One region of the Catonella massiliensis genome, then DNA from elsewhere that is predicted to be linked to it. Evidence: predicted binding sites of a transcription regulator. Region 1 holds the regulator's gene; the other holds the start of a gene.
The links. The regulator NrdR, encoded in region 1, represses ribonucleotide reductase genes. The targets are predictions, from matches to a motif close to CACAANATNTTGTG.
Positions count from the first base shown of each region.

Region 2: the regulator NrdR is predicted to act here: its motif matches at 5,837-5,850, upstream of nrdD (anaerobic ribonucleoside-triphosphate reductase).

Region 1 covers NZ_JAEPRJ010000001.1:1,600,425-1,612,449, forward strand. Annotated here, with positions in the region: gene JJN12_RS07270 (alpha-mannosidase) at 1-527, opposite strand, end outside; gene JJN12_RS07275 (glycoside hydrolase family 130 protein) at 550-1,533, opposite strand; gene JJN12_RS14465 (ABC transporter substrate-binding protein) at 1,669-3,180, opposite strand; gene JJN12_RS07285 (carbohydrate ABC transporter permease) at 3,239-4,159, opposite strand; gene JJN12_RS07290 (ABC transporter permease) at 4,175-5,137, opposite strand; gene JJN12_RS07295 (beta-N-acetylhexosaminidase) at 5,341-7,248, opposite strand; gene JJN12_RS07300 (LacI family DNA-binding transcriptional regulator) at 7,533-8,558, shown strand; gene JJN12_RS07305 (putative ABC transporter permease) at 8,622-9,215, opposite strand; gene nrdR (transcriptional regulator NrdR) at 9,237-9,683, opposite strand; gene ftsZ (cell division protein FtsZ) at 9,710-10,867, opposite strand; gene JJN12_RS07320 (cell division protein FtsQ/DivIB) at 11,011-11,721, opposite strand; gene JJN12_RS07325 (FtsW/RodA/SpoVE family cell cycle protein) at 11,739-12,025, opposite strand, start outside.
Region 2 covers NZ_JAEPRJ010000001.1:1,238,666-1,250,690, reverse strand. Annotated here, with positions in the region: gene alaS (alanine--tRNA ligase) at 1-1,383, opposite strand, end outside; gene JJN12_RS05575 (ribonuclease H-like domain-containing protein) at 1,611-2,729, shown strand; gene nrdG (anaerobic ribonucleoside-triphosphate reductase activating protein) at 3,000-3,533, opposite strand; gene nrdD (anaerobic ribonucleoside-triphosphate reductase) at 3,533-5,734, opposite strand; gene tsaA (tRNA (N6-threonylcarbamoyladenosine(37)-N6)-methyltransferase TrmO) at 5,956-6,633, opposite strand; gene JJN12_RS05555 (MATE family efflux transporter) at 6,798-8,144, opposite strand; gene JJN12_RS05550 (VanZ family protein) at 8,235-9,308, opposite strand; gene ilvA (threonine ammonia-lyase) at 9,361-10,581, opposite strand; gene ftsY (signal recognition particle-docking protein FtsY) at 10,743-11,669, opposite strand; gene smc (chromosome segregation protein SMC) at 11,684-12,025, opposite strand, start outside.

The sequences.
Region 1 (12,025 bases):
GGGAAGGCGGCAAGCGGTACCCAAAGGTCAAAGTAAAGACCTTCCACTTCCTCATCAATCTCGATGATGGATGCAATGAAGAGGAACTCATCGTGAAGAATTCCGCTATATGCCTGTATATCAAAGTTAATCTCATCCCCACTCTTAAAGTTCTCTCCAAGGAAAAGGAGTCTGTGGTTCATGTCCATTCCCTGTACTATTTTATTGTTGATAAATACAAGGAACTGTGGGTTCTTAGCATCATCCCATTCATCAATCTGTGTAGCAAGCTTTAAGAAGATTCTCTTTCCTGCCATGCTCTCAGGAACCACGAATTTCTTCTTAAACCAATAATGCTTGTCCTTGCCATACCAGTGCATATTTAAGGAATCAAACTCTGCAAAGTCAGGCCCGGCACTTTCTGCCTCCTCAGGTCTAAAAAACTGTCCTTCTTTGTACTGCCATTTATCCAGTTGAAGCTTTTGCTTCACCTTAAGCTTTTCAAGATTGTCACATATAACCTTGACACGCTTATCTAAATATCTCATAAATCCCTCCTTAAGCCTAGGTTTATAGTGCGTTCTTTTTCACGTAGTCAAGAAGTCTCTCTACAGTTGTAAATGCAAGCCCTGTGACTGTATCTGCACAGCCATAGTATATAGCAATCTTTCCACTTTCTTTATCATGTAAGGCAGCACAAGGGAATACAACGTTTGGAACATCTCCCATACATTCATACTGCTCCCAAGGAGCCATAATATAATTCTTGCTGCGGGCAATCACCTTCCAAGGCTCATCCATGTCAAGGAGTGCCGCTCCCATACGATATACAAAGCCGTTACAGGTGTTAATTACACCATGGTAAATCATAAGCCAGCCTTCAGCTGTCTCGATAGGAATAGGACCAGGTCCTATCTTAGTTGACTGCCAGGCAGAAATGTCATCTTTAATTGTACCCATTACGTGTCTATGCCTGCCCCAGAACTCCATATCCTTACTCTGGCTTATAAATATATCACCAAAAGGTGTATGACCGTTATCACTTGGTCTGTTAAGCATCATATATAGACCGTTTATCTTTCTAGGGAATAAAACTCCGTTTCTGTTAAACGGAAGGAAGGCATTTTCAAGCTGTACAAACTTCTTAAAATCAAAGGTGTAAGCAACACCTATTGTAGGACCGTGATAACCGTTACACCAGGTCACATAGTATCTGTCCTCTATAAAACAAACTCTAGGATCATATCTATATTCTCTCTTAAGTATCTCTTCATCTGCGCCTTCAAACTTGATAGGCTCATCTTCTATCTCCCAATTAATTCCGTCTTTACTCTTACCAACAAAAATATCCATACTTATGGAACGGCTGTCACATCTAAATACCCCTGCAAAGCCGTCTTCAAATCTAACCACTGCACTGTTAAACACACTGTTTGAAATCTTGTTTCCATCTCTTCCTATAATCGGATTGCCCGAATATCTCCAAACCGGCTCTTTTCCTCCGGTATTATCTTCCTCCCAAGGTATCTGAGGTAATTTATTCTCACTATTCATCTTCATTCTCCTGATATTCTAATCTTGAAAAGAGTTTTTTCCGTCAATCGTCACATTACGGACAAATTCGGGAAAAAACTCTTCTATTTTCATAAAACAGTGTCTAATTTTGTCTTATGTTTATCTGTAATTTAATTATTTTGCAGCGTTAATCTGCTCCTGAGCCTTCTTCTGCATATCGTCAAAGCCTGCTTTTCTCATCTCTTCCATCATCTGTGGAACTACCTTCTCAGGATCAGATGTACCTGTGAAAAGCTCACTCTTATACTTGTTGTATATCTCAACGCAGTTAACCATTTCATCTTCAAAATCAGTTACATCCAAGTTGATACCAAGTACAGGTGATGCGATAGCCTTAGCGTTAAGCTCCTTAACCTCATCCCACTGATTGAAGTCTACATCATCTCTCTGTGATACGATGAAGAATGAACCCTGTGTATAACCAGCCATCTTCCACTCGTCGTTGTTCTTGTGAACCTTCTTGTCAGCTGTGTATGTCCAGTCATCACCTTCAAGACCATAGAAGAATGAATCTCTTACATAAGGATCTGTGTTTACAAGCTCTAAGAACTGAAGAGCCTTGTCAGGATGCTCACAGCTAGCTGAAATACAGTTAAGAGAACCACCAACTGTTACGTTTGAAATAAGTGTATCGCCCCAAGGCACTGCTACTACTTCCTCACCCATGTTAGGACCCCATACTGTCTTAGCGGCACCGCTCCAGCCCTGCTCAATACCGAAAGGTCTGTATTTTGGCTTCTCAGCAAGTGTAGCTGCGTCAGCATTGATAAGTCCGTCCTTGTACCACTTATGAAGTAGTTTAAGCTCTTTCATAACATCTTCCTGCTCGAAGATAGGAACAAGCTTCTTAGAGCTGTCTGAGAACTTTACACCAAGTGCTGGAAGCCCCATGCTGTCATAGTTCTTTGCAAGTGAGTTAGATACACCTTCCTTATTAAGGATAAATGGTGCTGTCTTCTCGCCATTCTTAATCTTTGTTAATGGCTCTGTTAAGTCCTCAAGAGTCTTTAACTTGTCAACATCAATATTGTACTTCTCAAGTAACTTCTTTACAAAGATAAAGTAAAATGTCATTGAGCTGTCCTTATATGTAGGTACAGCATAAATCTGTCCGTTTACCTTTGTTGCATTCCAGTAGTCTTCTGGCATAGATGCAAGAAGCTTAGGTGCGTTATCCTTAAGAAGGTCTGTAATATCAAGGAATGCTCCCATCTTTACATCCTGTACATAGGTATTAGCATTGGTAAACATAATGTCATAGTCACCACCTGTATTTACAAGTGTACTTCTTCTGCTGTCCCAATCACCCCAGCTTACTACTTCAACGTCGATATTTACACCGATTTTATCAGCTAAATACTTGTTGATATTTTCCTGCCAGGCCTTGTAGTTATCAGGCTGGCCGCTGCCTACCTGTACCCACTTGAGATTTACTATCTCGCCTGTCTTTGCATCACTTGTCTTAGATGCAGAGCTTGAAGTCTTGGAGGCAGAAGCTGCCTGACTGGTTGTGCTTGTCTTAGACTGGCTTGTCTTTTCCTCAGTCTTTGCTCCACAAGCTGCAAGGTTAAAAACCATAGATGCTCCAAGAGCTAAAGCTAACAGTTTTCCCCATCTTTTTTTCATGTTAAAGTTCTCCTTTCACTTTTTACACATTTTATCTAAAAGCTTAATAGCTTAAGATTTAACCCTTAACCGCACCTATTGTAAGTCCGGTAACAAAATATCTCTGGAAGAATGGATAAGCACAAGCTATAGGAACTACTATAACTATGGCAATCGCCATTCTTACTGATTCTCTTGGCATGGTTGCCAGATATTGCTGAATACTTACACCACCATCCGGATTGCTTGCAAGGAACTGTATGTTCTTGACCATGCTGTTAAGCAAAGCCTGAAGTGATATGAGGTCCTTATTTCTTATGTAAAGAGATGATAAGAACCAATCATTCCAGTAACCAAAGCTTAAGAAAAGTCCGATTGTAGCAATTACCGGCTTTGATATAGGGAGCACTATTTTGCTAAATATACCAAGCTGAGTAGCTCCGTCTATCTTAGCCGACTCAATAACCGAGTCAGGTATTGTGGTTCTAAAGAATGTCTTACATATAATTATGTTAAAAGACGAAACTGCAAGCGGAAGTATGAGTGCCAAAAGCGTATCACTAAGGTTCAAGAGCTTGTCGTTTACAACGTAGCTTGCAGCAAGACCACCGTTGAATATCATCGGTATGAATATAACCCAGGTAAAAAAGTTCTGTAGCTTATAGCTCTGTCTTGAAAGTACATACCCCATCGAGGTAGTAAGACCGAGTCCGAGGATTGTACCTCCCATTGTTACTATCACCGATATCCAGAGTGCCTTTAATATCATAATCCTTTCTTTCCAAAGATACAGATAGGCTGCACTTGAAAGCTCTGCCGGTACAAATCTGTAGCCATACTCAGCGAGAGAAGCCTCAGATGAAATCGAAATAATAAACACGAAAATTACCGGCACTATACACATTAAGGATAAAATTATAAAAATAATATTGAAAACAATGTTTGTTCCGGACTTAATCTGGTTAAGTCCTTTACCCTTCTTTACATTTTTATTTTCCACTTTAATTCTCCTTAGTTAAATGATTGCCTGTTCTTTGTTTATCTTCTTAACCACAAAGTTTGCTGCAAGAATGGTGATACAGCAAGCTATAGACTGAGCTACAGAAGCTGCGGCAGTCTTTCCGATAGGAACATTTGACTGCAATGCATTATAAACATAGGTATCAAATGTGGATGCCACATCATGTAAGGAAGCAGGAATCTGCTGTGTTACCTGATAGAACAAACCGAAATCTGAGTAGAAAATTCTTCCCACATTCAATATGAACATCATTATAATTACTGACTTAAGGCTAGGCAGTGTAATGTACTTGGTCTGCTGCCATTTGTTTGCACCGTCAATAACCGCAGCCTCATAAAGGCTTGAGTCAATACCTGTGATGCAGGCAAGATAAACTACCATGCTGTATCCGATACTCTTCCACTGCTGCATAAATATCAGTATGAAAGGCCAGTACTTAGGCTCCGAATACCAGTTTATCTTTTCCATTCCAAAAGAGGATAAAATGTTGTTGATAAATCCCTTATCCTGGCTGAGGAAAGCATATACAAAGTAGCTTACAACTACCCAGGACATAAAGTGAGGAAGGAACATCATTGTCTGATATACTTTGGACTTAAGCCTGCTGTGAATGAGACTTATCATTATGGCCAAAGTAACAGGAATGATAATTCCAAGAATAATAAATACAATGTTATATGCTATAGTGTTTCTAAGCAAAAGCATAAAGTCATTTGAGTTAATAAAGTACTTGAAGTTCTTGAATCCAACCGATTTACTTTGAAAAAGGCTCTGCAGGAATCCTGTCCTAGGTCTTAACCTAAATTCCTTAAAAGCAATTACAATACCAAACATAGGCAGGTAACAAAAGCAGATGTACCAAATAAATGTAGGTATACCGAGCAAGGTCAATTCGGTGTCATCTCTTGTCCACTTTTTCTTTTTCTTAGGCAGAGTAGCTTCTTTTTTACTGCTCATTATTTTCCCTCCTGCTGTTTTGAAGAAGTATTAGTAAGCCCCTTCCATTTCTAATCTAAGTTACATTTTATCATATCAATTAACATTTTGCAACATTTTATTTACTAAAATGTTGCAAATAAATATTTTTGTTAACATACAATTAATAAATGATGTAAATGTTTACCAAGGCATCCTATTATTGAGTTACTTAACTGTAAAAATTATTCAGTTATTCCCCTTAATCTGTCTGCATACCAAAGCACAACCTTAGTTACCCTTCCAAGCATACTCTCCTTTGAGTCCGCTCTATAAATCTCCTTATACTTCATATACCATATTTCAAGTTCTTCCGCAAGCTCGAACTTCACTTTCTCATCTGAAGTTTCAGGCATTACAACCGCCCTTCCTACTCTATTCCAGATATCAATACCTGCAATCGCATTGTCAGCCTTATTAAACTCATTTCTTTTAGCACTATCCATAGAAAGCACTGTTTTTCTAAGCTTCCTTCTGATTTCTAACAACTCTTTAGACGCTCTGTCTACATCAGCTATTTCAGCCTTAAACCTCTCAAGTCTATCGGTTAAGGCCTTGTGGCTGTTAAAGCCTGCAGGGTTTGTCTTCTCATCAAAGTTTGCTGCATCTGCAAAGCCTTCAAATAAAAGCACAGCACTCCACCAGTCATATATCTGATTGAGAGCGGCCTTCTCCAGAAGCTCAATATAGGTTTCTGACTTGTCATCATACTCAAGGAAGGATAGGGCTTTATTTAGCTCTTCCTTTCCTACTCCTTTTTCTCCTGAATAAGCATCCAGATTCCAGGTAAATACTCCACCATATACTATTCCCGGTGTCGTAAATGAAGGATTGTTTAAATGCCCAAAATCACCCCACTCAGTATTTAATAGTCCTATGGCCTCATATTTTCTTGCATACCCGCTCATAATCTTAACATTAGAGTATGAGGTGTCAATTCTATTTATCAAAGTATTCCAACCGCAAGCACCCGGACAAAGGTAAAGGTTAGCCCCGGCCTTAGCGATAGGCTCGCAGATATCATCTTTTTGCTCAGCCATATAGCCCCAGGCCATGCATATGGTCTCTGTAGGAAGCTCCTTAATAAACTCAGGAAATTTACGTATAATATCTCCCCAGAACATAGGAATCTTTCCCTTGCTTACTACATATTCACAGAGCTTCTTTAAGAAGTCCATATACATCCTGTCGGTTCCCACCTTGTCAGCCAGCGCCTTAGACCTTCCCTTGCCGAGGTCAAACGTCTCATCCGCACATATATTAACTAGCTTTGAGCTAAATAGCGGCAGATACTCATCAAGCATTTTCTTAACAACTTCAAAAGAACGCTCATCATCTACATTTACTGTATGGTGCTGCATCTTTTCCCAGAACGAAAAAGGCTTACCTGCTGCATCTTCAAGTTCACAGATATCCTCATAGCTCTTTGTTCTAAGCAATTCATAAAGATGACCAAAGCTTGCAAGAGATGGCACGAAGTCAATGTCTCTGTCTTTACAGTACTTATCAAGCTCCATAATCTCTTCCGGAGTAAGCACACTGTCCTCCCTCCACATCTCAGAAAATCCTCTAAAAGCAAAGGACTGCTCTATGTAGAGCTGATATTGATTTAACTTATACCTTGAAAGTAAATCTATCTGCTTCTTGATAGTGTCTAACTTAAAGCTTCTACCTCTTGCCTGATCCATGTAAAATCCTCTGGCAGGTATATCAGGCTTATCCTCTATCCTAAGAGCAGGAAGTAAGGCCCCCTTGTTTCTTATAATCTGGCAGAGAGTCTGGATGCCATAACCAACACCTGCTCTGTCCCTGCCTAGAATCTCAATCTGTTCTTCTGTTATTGAAAGTACATAGCTTTGTGGAGGAAGTGCACCTACAAGTCTTAGACTGATATCACCCTTATCTGCTGTTCCTGCAGTTAGCGTGGCTTCTATGCCGGCATAACGAAGAAGCTCATCCCTTAAGACCTTTGGCAGTGCCCAGCCTGTGCTTGTCTTTAGTCCTTCACTCTCTGAAACTATTCTTATCCCGGATTCTACGAAGAACTCACCGTTTGTTTCTGTAAGTTTTTTTGGTTTTGGTAAAAAATGCATGATATATACTCCTTAATAAATATATTTTTGTTTTAAAAGTATTTAAACATACTTCAACTAATTGAATAGTAATATGTATTTAAAAATATTTCAAGATGTTTTGTAAATTAATTGAGTTTTGTATTGACATGAGTACTTTAATTTTATTATACTTAACATAAGTTAACAAAGCAATTAACATTGTATATATATAATTGTTGTATACTTTAAAATGTTTTGCTATCCAAATTAATTTTTGTATTACTTAGCTAAACAGCTATACAGCGGGGGAGGCGGATTGACAAATGAGTAAAGTTACTATGCAGGATATTGCCGATGCACTTGGAGTATCAAGGGTGAGCGTTTGGAAGGTGTTTAACGATCAGCCCGGTGTCTCAAGCACTTTAAAACACAGCATATTGGACATGGCTTCAAAGCTTGGCTACAATAGCCTTTCTGCAATCACTGTCTCTAACAAGGATATGAATAACTTTAAGAATGTGTCGCTTGTAGTGTCAAGGCCTGATTCTGCTGTCTTTTGGATAGATATTATACACAGTATGGCAAAGGAACTTGCCCTGCACAATGTTAACTTACTGTACACATACATACAAAGTTCATACGATAACAATTTTCAGATACCTGATATACTTACAGGTGACAATGTAGGCGGAATTGTAGTTATGAACCTTTATGACAGACATATTATCAAGAGGTTAATAAAGCTTCCAACCCCTAAGGTTTTTCTTGATACCGTGCCTTCAATAACCGAGAAGATGCTTGCCTGTGACCTTATGTTAATAGAGGGAAGAAGTGCTATCAGTGCTATAATAGATGATATAGTGAAGAAAGGCTGTTCAAGGCTTGGCTTTATAGGAGACTTAAATTATGCAAGAACCAATCTGGAGCGTTATCAAGGCTTTGTGGACGGTCTTGCACTGCACAATATACCTCTTGACCCTACCACATGTTATACCGATTCGATAGGAATATCCAGTTACCAGAGTAAAATATTTGAGTTTTTGGATTCGATAAAGGAGATGCCGGATGCCTTTATCTGTGTGAGTGACTATGTGGCACAGTTTGTTGCCATGTATATCTCAGAACACCCTAAGCGCTTTAATAAGCCTATACTCCTTACCGGTTTTGACGGAAGCAAGGAGTATGTCAATGTTGCAGATAAGATTACAACAGCCAGTGTAAATACGAGACAACTTGGCAGAAGGCTTGCTTTACAGGTACTTTACAGAATGGAGCATCCTGCCGCACCTTATGAAACAGTTTACATACATCCTGAAATATCCTACTTTAGTTCTATTTTTCCTAATTAGATGAACTATCTGGAAAAGGGCTATACAGCATATCCACTGTATAGCCCTTTAGTTAGCTTATATTTAACTCCATCTGGATGCAAAAGCTTTTACTCTCTCTTCTATCTTTTCTTTCTGTTCTTCAAGGTCTATGTTGAATACTTTCATAAACTGCATCACATAGTCTACAAAGATGATGAGTAGTATGGCTCCTATAATAAAAACTCCCATCTCTCTGTGAACACGGTCAACAAGTCCATATACTGCACTTTGTAAAAAATACACTATACCAAGGGCGTAAAATCCCCAGGCAATCGTACTTTCAAGGCAGATAATCCCTTTATAATTAAATGGTTTATCATTATAATCCCACCAAAGTGCACCAAGGTATCTTATCATAAGCACTCCGACTATATACTCAAAGAGAGTAGCGGAGATAGCACCTACTATATAGATACCGAGGTAATTCCCCTTAAGAGGGCTTAAAATGATGTAGCCTACCATTGCTCCTACCCCGTAAATAGGGCAGAATGGACCTCTTCCAAAGCCTCTATTGGTTATCTTCCTATTACAAAAAGACATATATATTGACTCAACCAGCCAGCCTAACATGCTGTAGATAATAAATGCACCAACCAGATGGTAAAGGTCAGTATCAAATATTTCTCTCTCCCACATTTGCGAACATTCACCCTTTCGTTATAATAACTTTTCAAGCTCATCCTTAAAGGTATTTACATCCTTAAATTCTCTGTATACAGATGCGAACCTCACGTAAGCAACCTGATCAAGAGCTTTAAGTCTCTCCATAACTATTTCACCTATTTCAGAACTTGAAATCTCCTTAACGCCTTTATTAAAGATGGCGTTTTCTATATCTTCCACGCAAGCAGTAATATCTTCAACAGGCACAGGCCTCTTGTGACAGGATCTAAATACTCCTGACTCTATCTTTGACCTGTCATAGGTCTCCCTTGTCATATCCTTCTTTATTACAACAAGAGGTATAGTCTCCACCTTTTCATAAGTGGTAAATCTCTTGTTGCACTTATCACACTGCCTTCTTCTTCTAATAGTAGAATTATCATCTGAAGGTCTTGAATCTATCACCCTTGTATCTTCATTACCACAAAATGGACACTTCATCACTTACCTCCGAGCCAAACAGCGTCTTATTTTCTTCCCTTGATAAGAAATTCAGGTATCTTAATATCTGAATTGCCGGAATCATTAGTCACCTTTTCTGCTGCTGTTATCTTCTCAGCTGCAGGCTGTGGTCTTGAACTCTGTCTGGTTGAAGAAGGAATACTGGTTCTTCCGGCTACCCCTCTTGACTGCAGAGGTCTCTTAGCCACATCTACAGCTCCTGTTCTCTCGTCACTTAAGCCTGTAGCAATAACTGTAACCGTAACCTGATCTTTGTTAGTATCATCATATTTTGAGCCGTAGATAATATTAACATCGCTCTCATCACCTATCATTTCCTGAAGATGATCAACTGCATCAGCGATTTCCTGCATAATGATATCACCATAGAAATTAACTATCATGTCGGTAGCTCCGGCTATGCTGATATCAAGCAGAGGGCTCTCAGCAGCTATTTTGACAGCTTCAAGGCATCTGTTCTCTCCGGTTCCAACACCTATTCCTATGTGTGCCAGTCCCTTATCCTTCATGACAGTACTTACATCGGCAAAGTCAAGACTTACGTCTGCATCCTCAGCAATGAGGTCTGTGATGCCCTGCACACCCTGTCTAAGTACCTCATCAGCCTTAGCAAAAGCCTCAGGCTGAGTTGTGCGTCTATCCATGATTTCAAGAAGCTTCTCATTCTGAATCACTATCAGAGTATCTACTACTTCACTCATCTTATCTATACCGCTGTCTGCATTTCTTGATCTTCTTGGTCCTTCAAATCTAAACGGCCTTGTTACTACACCGACTGTGAGTATTCCCATATCCTTAGCAATCTCAGCAACCACAGGTGCAGCTCCGGTACCGGTACCACCACCCATACCGCAGGTAACAAATACCATATCAGCTCCCTCAAGAGCAGCCGCAAGATCCTCCCTGCTCTCCTCAGCAGCCTTCTCGCCTACCTCAGGCTTAGCTCCTGCTCCAAGTCCTTTTGTGAGCTTCTCACCAATCTGTATGCAGGTAGGTGCTGTACAGGAAATAAGCTGCTGTTTATCAGTATTAACACTGATAAACTCAACTCCCGCAACTCCCTCACTAATCATTCTGTCAACGGCGTTATTTCCTGCACCGCCAACTCCAACAACAATTATCCTGCAAGCTCCTGATTCTCTCTCATCCTTTATCTCTAACAAGGCCTCTTCCTCCTACACTTATTACATAGTTATCTAATAATCAATATCCTATACCTATAACTCGAGAAATAAATTAAATATAATTTCCCACTTAATAATATACATTATATTCAAAATAATCAAGTTATTTTTTACAATTTTTATTATTTATCTGCTTCAAAAATCACCCTTTTATTGGTCTCAGAGAAGTCTTCCATGTGTAGAGTTCCCTTCATTCCCTTAGTTTTAGGTAATATTTCAACCAGATTTGATATCTGTTCGTCAAAATGTTTTCTTCTGCCAAGCAAAATTTTCACATCTTTTTCATATAACTTTATTGACAGATTGTCTCCGAACTCAATCCTATTTATCTCAAGTCCGTATTTCTTGATTAATTGCGTGATATTCAATGTCAATTCAAATACTTCCGCATTTTTAGCTGCAATGGGCTTGTTAAATACGGCAGTATCGTAGATTATCCCTGTAACTACCGGTATATTGTCCTTTTCTTTAGGAATGCTCCCTACCATAATACCATCCTTGTCAAAGCAGATAAATTCTCCCATAAAAGGCAGACAGCCTACCACCTCTTTTTCTGTTGTATCAATCACTATGCTATGAAGTCCCGTAAGGTCTACATCAATCTCATCCACAAATGGAATCGTTATGCTTTTATCATATTTAAGCCTCAAGTACGTGAGTATGGTGTTTCCTTTTACATAGTATTTCTTTAATTCATCCTTAAGCTTGTCATCTGTATAGTATATATTGCCTTTTACCTTTACTTCCTTAAGTCCGGAAGCCATTACAAGACCGCCTGCCGCCAGTATAAGAAAGAAAATGATGATAAGAGCCACCTTTATCTTATTGCGCATATCTTCTCCTGCTGATTTTATCTTGTTCCATGGTTTATGCTTCTTTGCCTTTGTCCCACATTATTTACGCTATTATAGGTTGAAGTCTTGCCGGTAAGCAGGCTGTTTTTATATTCTATCTGGAGTGATATGTTTAAGAACACTCCTATCTCAAAGAGCATAATGATAACCGCTGTTCCACCAAAGCTGATAAAAGGCAGGATAACACCTGTGGGAGGAATAACATTGGTTACAACCAATATATTAAGTACCACCTGAATGGCAATTTGAGACATTATCCCCGCTCCAACTAAGGCACCAAATC
Region 2 (12,025 bases), 360 kb from region 1:
GCCGATATACTCGGAGTTAATAGCAGGATCAATCTGCTCATATACAGTAGCATCGGCACCCATATAGCTGGTGGTTTTTCTGGCATTTCTTGCAGTATCCTTCTGCACCTTCATAGCCTGCTTGAAGGCTTCTTCGTCTATGTCCATTCCCTTTTCTTCAAGGATTTCCTTAGTTAAGTCTATAGGGAAGCCGTATGTATCATAAAGCTTAAAGGCATCTTCTCCTGACATAGTATTAACGCCCTTAGCCTCCATATCCTTCTGAATACCATCAAGTATCTCAAGTCCCTGATTTATGGTCTTTTCAAACTTCTCTTCTTCCTGCTCAATTACACTTAGAATAAAATCCTGCTTTTCAGCCAGCTCAGGATAACCATCCTTACTTCCTGCAATCACAGCCTTAGCAAGACCTACAAGAAACGCTCCATCTATGCCAAGTAGCTTACCATGTCTGTCTGCCCTTCTGATTATTCTTCTAAGCACATAGCCTCTACCTTCGTTAGAAGGCATAATGCCGTCAGATATCATAAAGGTAGCAGAGCGGATATGGTCAGTAATTACACGGATAGAGACATCATTCTTCTCGTTTTCCTTATATTTCTTTCCTGCTATTTCACAAACCTTATTTCTAAGAGCCAAAAGAGTATCCACATCAAAGATGGAATCTACGTCCTGTACAGCTACAGCAAGTCTCTCAAGTCCCATACCAGTATCGATATTCTTCTGTTCAAGCTCTGTATAATGTCCCTTACCATCATTATTAAACTGTGAAAATACAACATTCCATACTTCCATATACCTGTCGCAGTCGCAGCCTACAGTACAGGTAGGCTTTCCACAGCCATACTTCTCTCCCCTGTCGAAGTATATCTCTGTACAAGGACCACAAGGACCTGAGCCATGTTCCCAGAAATTATCATCTTTACCAAACTTGAAGATTCTCTCAGGAGAGATATTCATCTTCTTATTCCAGATTTCATACGCCTCATTGTCATCCACATATACTGATGGATAAAGTCTGTCAGCAGGGATACCAACTGTCTCTGTAAGGAATTCCCAAGCCCAAGGAATTGCCTCTTCCTTAAAATAATCTCCAAAGGAGAAGTTTCCAAGCATCTCAAAGAAGGTACCATGTCTTGCTGTCTTACCTACATTGTCTATATCTCCTGTACGGATACACTTCTGACAGGTACAGACTCTTGTAGATGGTGGTATCTCTTGTCCCGTGAAATAAGGCTTAAGAGGTGCCATACCCGAATTTATAATAAGCAAGCTGTTATCATTATGTGGTACTAGTGAAAAACTGTTCATCTTGAGATGTCCTTTTTTCTCAAAGAACTCAAGGAACATCCTTCTTAATTCATTAACTCCATAAGCTTTCATATCTAATCCTCCATAGGGGTATTGTCATCTAAAGTCATCTTAATATTTTATCATTTAATAATATTTTTTTCAAGCCATTTATCTTGCTTGTTTTCATCAAATAGTCCCATGTAGTTTTGGGACTTAAATGCAACATGACATTGCACTTACCTTGAAAACCTTGCTACAAAACTATCATTTCTGCTATAATAAATCTGCAAACTAAAACGCTTAAAGGAAAATAAGTTATGATAATAGAACGAAAAGCTCTTGATAATTGCTTTAATCCTCCAATTGGCATTAGCTCAGAGGAGACAGTTTATTTTGATATAGAAACAACAGGCTTTTCTGCTGATGTCACTGCTCTTTACCTTATTGGCTGCATATACTTTAAAGAGGGTGAATGGCAATTGATTCAGTGGTTTGCTGAGGATAATAAGTCTGAAAAAGAGGCACTATCCGCCTTTTCAGACTTTATAAAAGATAAAAAATACCTAATTTGCTACAATGGAACCACCTTTGACCTGCCATATCTCACGAAAAAATACGAAAAATACAGTCTCTCTTTTCAGGCTTATAAGTATAAAATTATTGACTTCTATAGGGTGTTTTCTTCCTATAGGAAGTTTCTTGGATTAAGCGGACTGAAACAAAAGGAGGTTGAAGCCTATCTGGGTATCTTAAGGGAGGACAAATACTCCGGCGGTGAGCTCGTGGAGTGGTATGCTAAGTTTTTAAAGCTAAGGTTTAGTGATTCATCTGAAAAAGAAGAAATATACAAGACTTTAATACTACACAACAGTGATGATTTAGCAGGCTTAGCAAGGCTTACAAAGCTTTATAACTTCATAAAAGAACTTGAAACTCTTATTAATTCAGGTGATGAGCTTGAAATTGACTGTGTTGTTAATGATACAACAGGTAAAATCATCTTATCAACAAAGGTTGACTTCGATATTCTAAGGAAAGATGAGCTTCGTGGGGATGGCTTCTCTTGTTGCTTTATTGATGAAAGCACTGCAAATAGGATAGATTTGACCTTAGATATGTATGAAACTGAGCTTAAGTTGTTCTACAAGGACTATAAAAACTACTACTATCTCCCTAAAGAGGACATGGTAGTACATAAGAGTCTGGCATCCTTTGTGGATAAGGAAAACAAAGAAAAAGCTACTTCTTCTAACTGCTATACAAAGCATAAAGGCCGCTTTATAAAGCTCCCCAAAGCCACTACACTTCCAGTGTTTAAATCTGAATATGCGGACAAGACAATGTACACTATTGTAAATGAAAAGCTATTGGAGTCTAAGGAGAGCTTATCTGCTATTTTCAGGTCGTTTCTTAGATATTTAACAAATAATAGGTGAAACACTTCCATAATTGTAGTAAATCACAATTATAATCTAAGTTGAATTAGGGTGTAGATAAAACTTATATCACTTGTATAAAAATAAAATTTTCAGTATTTATAATTTATGATACAAGTGTCAAAAGTATAAAAATTCGATTGGGACTTGCTTGCAGGAGAATTTATTAAAAAAGGGTTTAAATCTTGTTAGAAAGATTTAAACCCTCTTTTTTACCATAAACAAAATAAATAAACATATACAACTAAACTTAGTCTGGATTTTCAAATACTACTTCTCCATATACTTAGACAATACCACCCTATTCTCAGCCAAGCTCCTCTTCATGTCTATGATGCGCTGGTTGGAGCTTCCTCTAAACTTTAGGCTCAAATCTTTAAGCTCAAGTACGAACTTACCGTCTACAAGCACATCTATATTGTTAAGAATATCCATAGTGTGCTCATCATGACAGCGGGAATTAGAGACGTCAAGCAGCTCTTCAAGGGTATAGCCTGAAAAGAGCCAGATGGACTTCTCAGGTAAATCAGCTTTAATCCGCTTAACAAGTCCTGCTACTCCTCTCTGATTGCGGACTTCCATAGGCTCTCCGCCAAGAATTGTAAGCCCTGCTATAAATGATGGAGAAAGGGAAGATATAATCTCCCCTTCTACATCGGTAGTATATTCTTTGCCTGAGTTAAAATCCCAAGCCATTTCATTGAAACAGCCCTTACAGTGGTGAGTACAGCCACTTACAAAAAGGCTTGTCCTCACTCCCGGTCCATTGGCTATGTCAAAGTATTTTATTTCACAATAATTCATCATAAATGAAGAACTCTCTCCGCTATCTCCTGTGTACGTCCCTGATTCCAGTACTGAGTACCTATATAACCACAGGTACGTCTTGCAACATTCATCTTATCCTGGTCTCTATTACCGCAGTTTGGGCATTCCCAAACAAGCTTGCCATCTTCATCATTAACTATCTTGATTTCTCCATCAAAGCCGCAGCACTGGCAGTAATCACTCTTTGTATTCAACTCAGCATACATGATATTGTCATAAATATACTGCATAATAGAAATTACAGCCTCTACATTGTTGCTCATATTAGGTACTTCCACATAGCTTATAGCTCCACCCGGAGAAAGCTTCTGGAAGTCAGACTCAAACTTAAGCTTTGAAAAGGCATCAATCTTCTCTGATACGTGTACATGGTAGCTGTTGGTAATATAATTTCTATCAGTTACACCCTCAATAAGCCCAAATCTCTTCTGTAAGCACTTTGAGAACTTATATGTAGTTGACTCAAGAGGGGTACCATATACTGAATAATCAATATTTTCTTCCTTCTTCCACTTATTACAAGCCTCATTTAACTTCTCCATAACCTTAAGAGCAAATTCCTTACCCTCTGGCGAAGTATGGCTTGCATCCTTCATATATCTTGTCATCTCATACAGACCTGCATAACCTAAGGAAATGGTTGAATATCCATTGTAAAGGAGTTCATCTATCTTCTCTCCCTTAGCAAGTCTTGCTATGGCACCATTTTGCCATAGAATAGGTGCAGAATCTGAAAGTGTCCCAAGAAGCCTGTCATGTCTTGCTCTAAGTGCTCTGTGGCAAAGCTCAAGACGCTCATCAAGGATTCTCCAAAAATCCGCTTCATTTTTCTTAGATGAGCAGGCAACATCAACAAGGTTGATGGTTACAACACCCTGATTGAATCTTCCGTAGTATTTATGCTTATTTTCATCATAATTTTTAGCCTTAGCTATATTGCCTACTCCCTCATCAGTAAATCTATCAGGTGTAAGGAAAGAACGGCAGCCCATGCAAGGGTAAACATCACCCTTTTCCCTGAGCATAATCTTCTCAGATATATAGTCAGGTACAAGGCGTTTAGCAGTACACTTTGCTGCAAGCTCAGTAAGATAATAATACTTACTGTCCTTGCCTACGTTATCCTCTTCAAGTACATATATAAGCTTAGGGAAAGCAGGGGTAATCCATACTCCCTTTTCGTTCTTAACTCCCTGCATACGCTGATTGAGCATCTCTTCTATCACAAGGGCGAGGTCGTCTCTGATACGACCCTCAGGCACTTCATTCAGATACATAAATACAGTAATAAAAGGTGCCTGACCGTTGGTTGTCATAAGGGTAATAACCTGATACTGTATAACCTGTACTCCGCGTCTAACTTCTTCACGTACTCTAAGCTCGGCAACCTTTTCAATCTTCTCGGTATCAAGCTCTACTCCCGCTGCAGCAAACTCTTTTGCAACCTCTACACGGTACTTCTGTCTGCTTACATCTACAAAAGGTACGAGGTGGCTAAGAGTTATGCTCTGTCCGCCATACTGATTACTTGCTATCTGAGCAATAGCCTGAGTAGCGATATTGCAGGCAGTTGAGAAGCTTCTAGGTCTCTCAATCATAGTCTCAGATATAACAGTACCGTTTAGAAGCATATCTTCAAGGTTTACAAGGCAGCAGTTATACATGTGCTGTGCAAAATAATCGCTGTCGTGAAAATGTATAATACCTTCTTCATGTGCCCTTACTATATCTTCAGGAAGTAAGAACCTTCTGGTAATATCCTTACTTACCTCACCTGCCATATAGTCTCTTTGAACACTGTTAACTGTAGGGTTTTTGTTGGAATTCTCCTGCTTAACCTCTTCGTTATCACATTCAATAAGGCTTAGTATCTGGTCATCTGTGGTATTGGCCTGACGAACCAAAGCCCTCTTATATCTGTATGTAATGTACTTTCTGGCAACCTCATTCTTGCCGGTTTTCATAAGCTCATTCTCAACTAAATCCTGTATTTCCTCTACACTAAGCGCTCTGCTCATACCGGAGCACACCTTAGTAACATTCTCTGTAATTGCGAGAACTTCTTCCTCTGTAAGTCTAAGGTTATCGTTAACCTCCTTGTTCGCCTTTCTTACAGCAACGGTAATTTTATTGCCGTCAAAGGTATTTTCCTGACCACTTCTTTTGATAATCTTCACGACTTCCACACTCCCTCAGATATAATTTCCGTTCCAAACGCCCACTATGGGCAGATTTCGGCGGTTTTAAATACAAGTTATTGTTAAGCAACAGTAGTACAATACAATATCTTGTGTCCGTGACTACTATGATAATATATTCTACAGGAAAATGAAAGACCTTTTTAAAATATAATAACGACTACCAATTAATATAATTTTCTTATAGCTGTAGAATGATTTTATTCTACAATAGTAGTTATTTTAAGTATTCTAAGCTTGTCTCCTGTGACCTTAAAATTTACCTCATAAGAAGCAAACCTTAAGCCATATACCCTTGATTCATCACTGTTTTGATATGATGGTCTTGGATCTAAAGACAGTACTTTTATAAGTGCTTCTCTCTTATCATCGCTTACCTTACTAAGTTCTAAGCTCTCTTCCTCAACCTGAAGTCTATGTTCTTTTGTAAATTCAGTATAACCTGAAAGTGCATCTGTATGACAGTCTGCATAAGGCAGATATGGCTTTATATCATATATCGGTGTTCCATCCAGTAAATCAGCACCTCCTACGGTAAGTACAGGACCAATCTCTGTCTCTTCAACAGATATCAGCCTTACACTTGATAGTCCTATTGGGTTAGGCCGGTATGGAGACCTCGTTGCAAATACCCCCAAATGTTCATTCCTAGGAAGCCTCGGAGGCCTTACGCTTGCCTTAAAGGTATCTGTAATAGTTTCAGAAAACTCCCAAATCAGCCAGATATAGTTAAACCCGCTTAGTCCCTTAAATGCATCTATATTTCTATATTCAGGCTCAAATACTATCTTAGCTGTTAGCTCATTTACAAGGCCGCTTTGCCTTGGAATCCCGAATTTATCCTTAAAGTCTGACTGTATCCTAGCTATTATCTTCATTAAACACCCTTAATTATCCAAATTATATTCTTATCTTTTCTAATCTTTCTTATCTTTCTTATCTTTCTTATCTATGCTTAATATTATTATACATACACCTCATGCCTACCTATATCTTCTGCTTATCTGTTATCAAACTTACTTTGTATGCACATATTGTCTAGCTATATCTTTATTTTTGTCCATTTACCCTGTCTGAAGCGTATTTCCGAGAAAATGAACCTGCTGCACTGATCCCCGACTATACCAAACCATATACCAACTATCCCCATGCCTAGCACATAACCAAAAAAGTAAGATACAAATGTCCTTATTATGGTTACACTTATGGTAGAGGTTATTGCAGTATAAAGGGTATCTCCTGCTCCTCTTAGGGCACCTATGTAGACTACGCTTGGGATTTGGAAGATGATTGCAGCTATCAGCACGTGGCTTATGGTAATTCCAATATTTATTACTTCAGGATTGTCAAAGAACATTGAATATATGCCTTTACTGCCCAAAATGTAGACCACTGCAAGAACTGCGGCTATCATAATAGCAAACTTTCTACAGATAACTCCGTATTTTTTAGCCAGTTCAGGTTTTTCCTCGCCTAGACTCTTGCCAATTAATGCTACAACTGTAGACTGAATTCCGTCACCAAAGGAATATGATAGGCTTAAAAGATTCATACTTACCTGATGAGCCGCCATTTGAGAAGTACCCTGGTGAGCCGCCATTATAGCAGTTGACATAAAGCCTACTCTCATAAGAAGCTGCTCGAGGAACACGCTGTATCCTACGGAGGTAATATTTTTAAGGCAGGCAAATGTAGGCCTTATCTTTTCGGCTATCATATAACCTATATTGATAAAGCAGTCTTTTTTCATAATTGAAGCTATACTCATCACACTGGCAACCACTGTCCCAAAAACTGTAGATATGGCCGCTCCCGCTATTCCAAGCTTAGGGAAGCCAAGATTACCTCCTATTAAAAGATAGTTAAACATTATATTTATTACATTGCTCACCACATTGGTGCGCATAGTAATCTTGGTATTCCCTATGCCTCTTTGTGCAGCATTTATGCTCATCTGAAGCACATTAAAAATAATGCCACCCATTATTATCCTGAAATATGTTTCACCATATTCCTTGGTATCAGGAGTTGCACCACATAAGTCCATTATAGTACCGGTAAAAGTAACCGAAATTAGGCTTATAAATACAGTAGCCAAAGTAACAAAAAGTACTCCAGTAAGGACAATCCTATTGGCGTCCTTTCTATTTTTCTGCCCGTACCTTCTTGCTACAAGAGCCGCCAAGGCCACATTGGCTGCAAAGCAGATAGCAAGCCCCAAAAACTTAGGCTGAGCAGTAATTCCAACACCTGCTACTGCATTTTCACCAAGTACGCTCACCATGTAAGAATCAATGAGTGCGGTAAGCGAAAAGAACACAGATTCTAATATAGCTGGCCAGGCCATATTCAGTATAATCCTTAACAACTTCCTATTTTCGTCTTCCATTACCCTAATTCCTTTAGCTTAATAACTTTAGTCTAGTCCTCACAGGTTAGAATTTCAAGAATGTATAAGTTTTAAACTATCCCGCAGTATTTACTTATTTGTAACGGTACTTTTATATTTTGCACCAGATATACGGTCAAATAATAACCGCTTATTTAACAACACAACAGCTATTGTATAGATTAAAAATAATATGAGTATCATAAACGTGATTAAAAATAAGCATATGTACAATAACGAGTCTGCATATTTATTAAACTCATACATCATGTTCTGCAATCCTATGGGAATCAGATAGAAGTATGCTGTTAATAATAATCCTCTAAAAATCGTACCAAACCACTTGTTTTTCTCAAAATAAAGTCCAAATCTAAGTAATGCACTTCCCAGTGTTTTACCGTTAAATAAAGGTATTATGGCAAAATATATTGCTATAAACACAGGAAAAGGAAGTGTTGTATGTGATATGCTATAAGGGATAGATATAATAAAGGTATCAATAATGAGCGAAAGACAAATGCGAATTCCGGAAACCCTTGCACCTGCTTCAAGCGACTTTTCATCTATAGCATCCCTTGATGGAAGAAGTTTAACGGCAAACCACCCCAGAGCATAGCCAATACAGCCTCCTGTTGTATTTTGTATAATGTCATCTATATCGCAAAGGCGGTATGAACCCGGATATATAAAGTATAGTCCCGACAATTGAGTAAGCTCAAAGAATAAGCTAAGAAGAGCTGTCAAAAGTGCTGTCTTCTTAAAGCTGCACTTAAAATAATATCTTAAGTACACTCCAAATGGTATTAACATAAGGACATTAAAAGCCGGCACATAGAAAGTCGAGTGTTTTAATGCCATAAGCCAGGTCGCAGGCTTAGACAAAACAAGCGGATTTTCCTTTATAAAATCCATCACAAATGAAAAAGGCATCAAATTAATCATATCCGTATAGCTGTGTCGCACACTGTCCCTATCCGGCAAAGGCAGAATGACCAAGAGATATATGGTTAGTAAATACAATATAAATGAATATAAAATAAGTGTACGAAGCTTATTTACAGAACCATACTTACGATAGTTAATCACCATATAAGGCAGTGTTATAAATAACGCTAAAATCGGAAACAGTATCATTGCATATGTGATAGTGCTTAAATATCCCATTTATTCTCCTTTTTCATGTGTGATGCATAGTAAAAGCAAGTGCAAAGTCCTGCTAATTAAGACTTCCTTTAGACTGCACCTCTTTCGGTTTGTAGCCCTTCTTACCCAGGCCGTCAATTATTTCCTTCTTATGCTCCATGCCATAGGATTCCATCGTGATAATGAGCTCTACGGCCGCATTTCTATTGATATTTACAAACTGGTTATGTTCAAGCCTTATTACATTGCCCTTTAGCTCTGCAATTACCTCAGCAACCCTTGCAAGCTCACCGGGACGGTCAGGAAGAAGTACAGAAACGGTAAATATCCTTCCTCTCTGCCTCAGTCCGTGCTGAACCATTGAAGACACTGTAATTATATCAATATTACCTCCACTAATGATGGATACGACCTTCTTGCCTGTTACTCCGAGCTTGTTTATGGCCGCAACAGTGAGCAGGCCTGAATTCTCAACCACCATCTTGTGATTCTCTATCATATCAAGGAAGTTTAGTGTAAGTTCTTCATCCTCTATTGTAATTATTTCATCAACATTTTTTTGGATATATGGAAATACATTGGTTCCCGGTGTCCTTACAGCTGTACCGTCAGCTATGGTCTCAACCTTCTTAAGACTGGTGACCTTTCCTGCCTCAAGAGAAGCCTTCATACAGGCTGCTCCTGCAGGTTCTACACCTATTATCTTTACATCCGGATGAAGCATTTTCGCAAGGGTAGATACTCCTGCACAGAGTCCGCCTCCACCGATTGGAACAAGGATGTAGTCCACAGTTGGAAGCTCCTTGAAGATTTCCATTGCTATAGTACCCTGTCCTGTAGCAACTACTTCATCATCAAAGGGATGTATAAAGGTCATCCCATCTTCTTTTGCAAGCTTAAGAGCATAGGCACAGGCCTCGTCATAGATATCACCATATAGAATTACCTCTGCACCGTAGGACTTGGTGCGGTTTACCTTAATAAGAGGCGTTGTTGTAGGCATAACAACTATCGCTTTTACACCAAATAGTTTGGCAGCGTAAGCCACACCTTGAGCGTGGTTACCTGCAGAAGCTGTAATCAGCCCCTTGTTCCTGTCTTCTTCAGAAAGAGTGCTTATCTTATAGTATGCTCCCCTAACCTTGTAAGCACCTGTATACTGCATATTTTCTGGCTTAAGATACACCTTATTACCACTTTGTGCAGAAAAATACTCACTGTACACAAGCTTTGTTGGGTTAACAACTTTCTTCACTGCCTCAGCAGCTTCCTCAAATTTCTCCAGTGTCATCATAATAATTACCTCTTTCTTTCTTGTTTTAGATAAGAAAAGAGGCAAATTACTGCCTCTTTTTCACTGCTCTAAGCTGACTGATGATATTGTATCACTTAAAGTCAGCTTTTACCAGTATAATTTCCCCGTATCTATGCAGTTTCTCTTTATACTACCTATAATTATTGGTTATACTGTTCGACATTAAACAAAGCTTCCACAAACTGCTCTGCATCAAACTTCTGCAAGTCATCTATCTTCTCACCGATTCCAATATACTTAACGGGTATGCTAAGCTCAGACTCTATAGCTATTGCTATACCGCCCTTTGCAGTGCCGTCAAGCTTGGTTAGCACTATACCGTTTACAGGAGCTGCTTCTGAGAACTGTCTTGCCTGTTCTTTGGCATTCTGACCTGTTGTACCATCTACAACTACAAGAGTCTCAACTGCAGCATCAGGGTATTCCTTGCTCACAATCCTATATATCTTGTTAAGCTCGTCCATAAGGTTCTTCTTATTGTGAAGACGGCCTGCGGTATCGCAGATAAGCACATCTACATTACGGGCCTTCGCAGCATTTACTGCATCAAATACAACAGCAGCTGGATCACTGCCCTCACTCTGTGCAATGAGCTCCACATCTGAACGTCTTGCCCATTCAGTAAGCTGCTCTATGGCTCCCGCCCTAAAAGTATCAGCAGCGGCAACCAGAACCTTCTTTCCCGAGTTCTTAAGCTGGCTTGCAAGCTTTCCTACAGATGTAGTCTTACCTACTCCGTTTACACCTATCATAAGGACAACAGACTTTTTATTTTCAAAATCATAAGCATCAGGCTTTACCTGCATCTGCTCCTTAAGGCTGTCCATAAGTAACTTCTTACAATCAGCAGGATCCTTTATCTTTAACTCCTTCACCTTGTCCTTTAAATTCTCGATAACAGAGGTGGTTGTAGTTATCCCAAGGTCCGCCATTATAAGAGTTTCTTCAAGCTCTTCATAAAAATCATCATCTATTATGTCGTGTCCCGTAAAGATGTTGGAGACACTGTTCATTATGTTGTTTCTGGTTTTTGTAAGTCCTTCTGCAAGTTTACTGAAAAATCCCATTATCTCATCCCTTTCTACTTTATATCAGCATCTATAAGGTTAACCGAAACCATGGTAGATACACCCTTTTCCTGCATGGTTATACCGTAGAGTACGTCTGCGGCATTCATTGTACCTCTTCTATGTGTAATAACTATGAACTGGGTGTTCTTTGTAAGCTTATGTAAATAATCCGCAAATCTGGTTACATTGGAGTCATCAAGAGCCGCTTCTATCTCATCAAGAAGACAGAAAGGGGATGGCTTAAGGTTCTGAATGGCAAAAAGAAGTGCAATAGCAGTAAGTGCCTTTTCACCGCCTGAAAGCTGCATCATATTCTGAAGTTTCTTTCCCGGTGGCTGTGCTATTATCTTAAT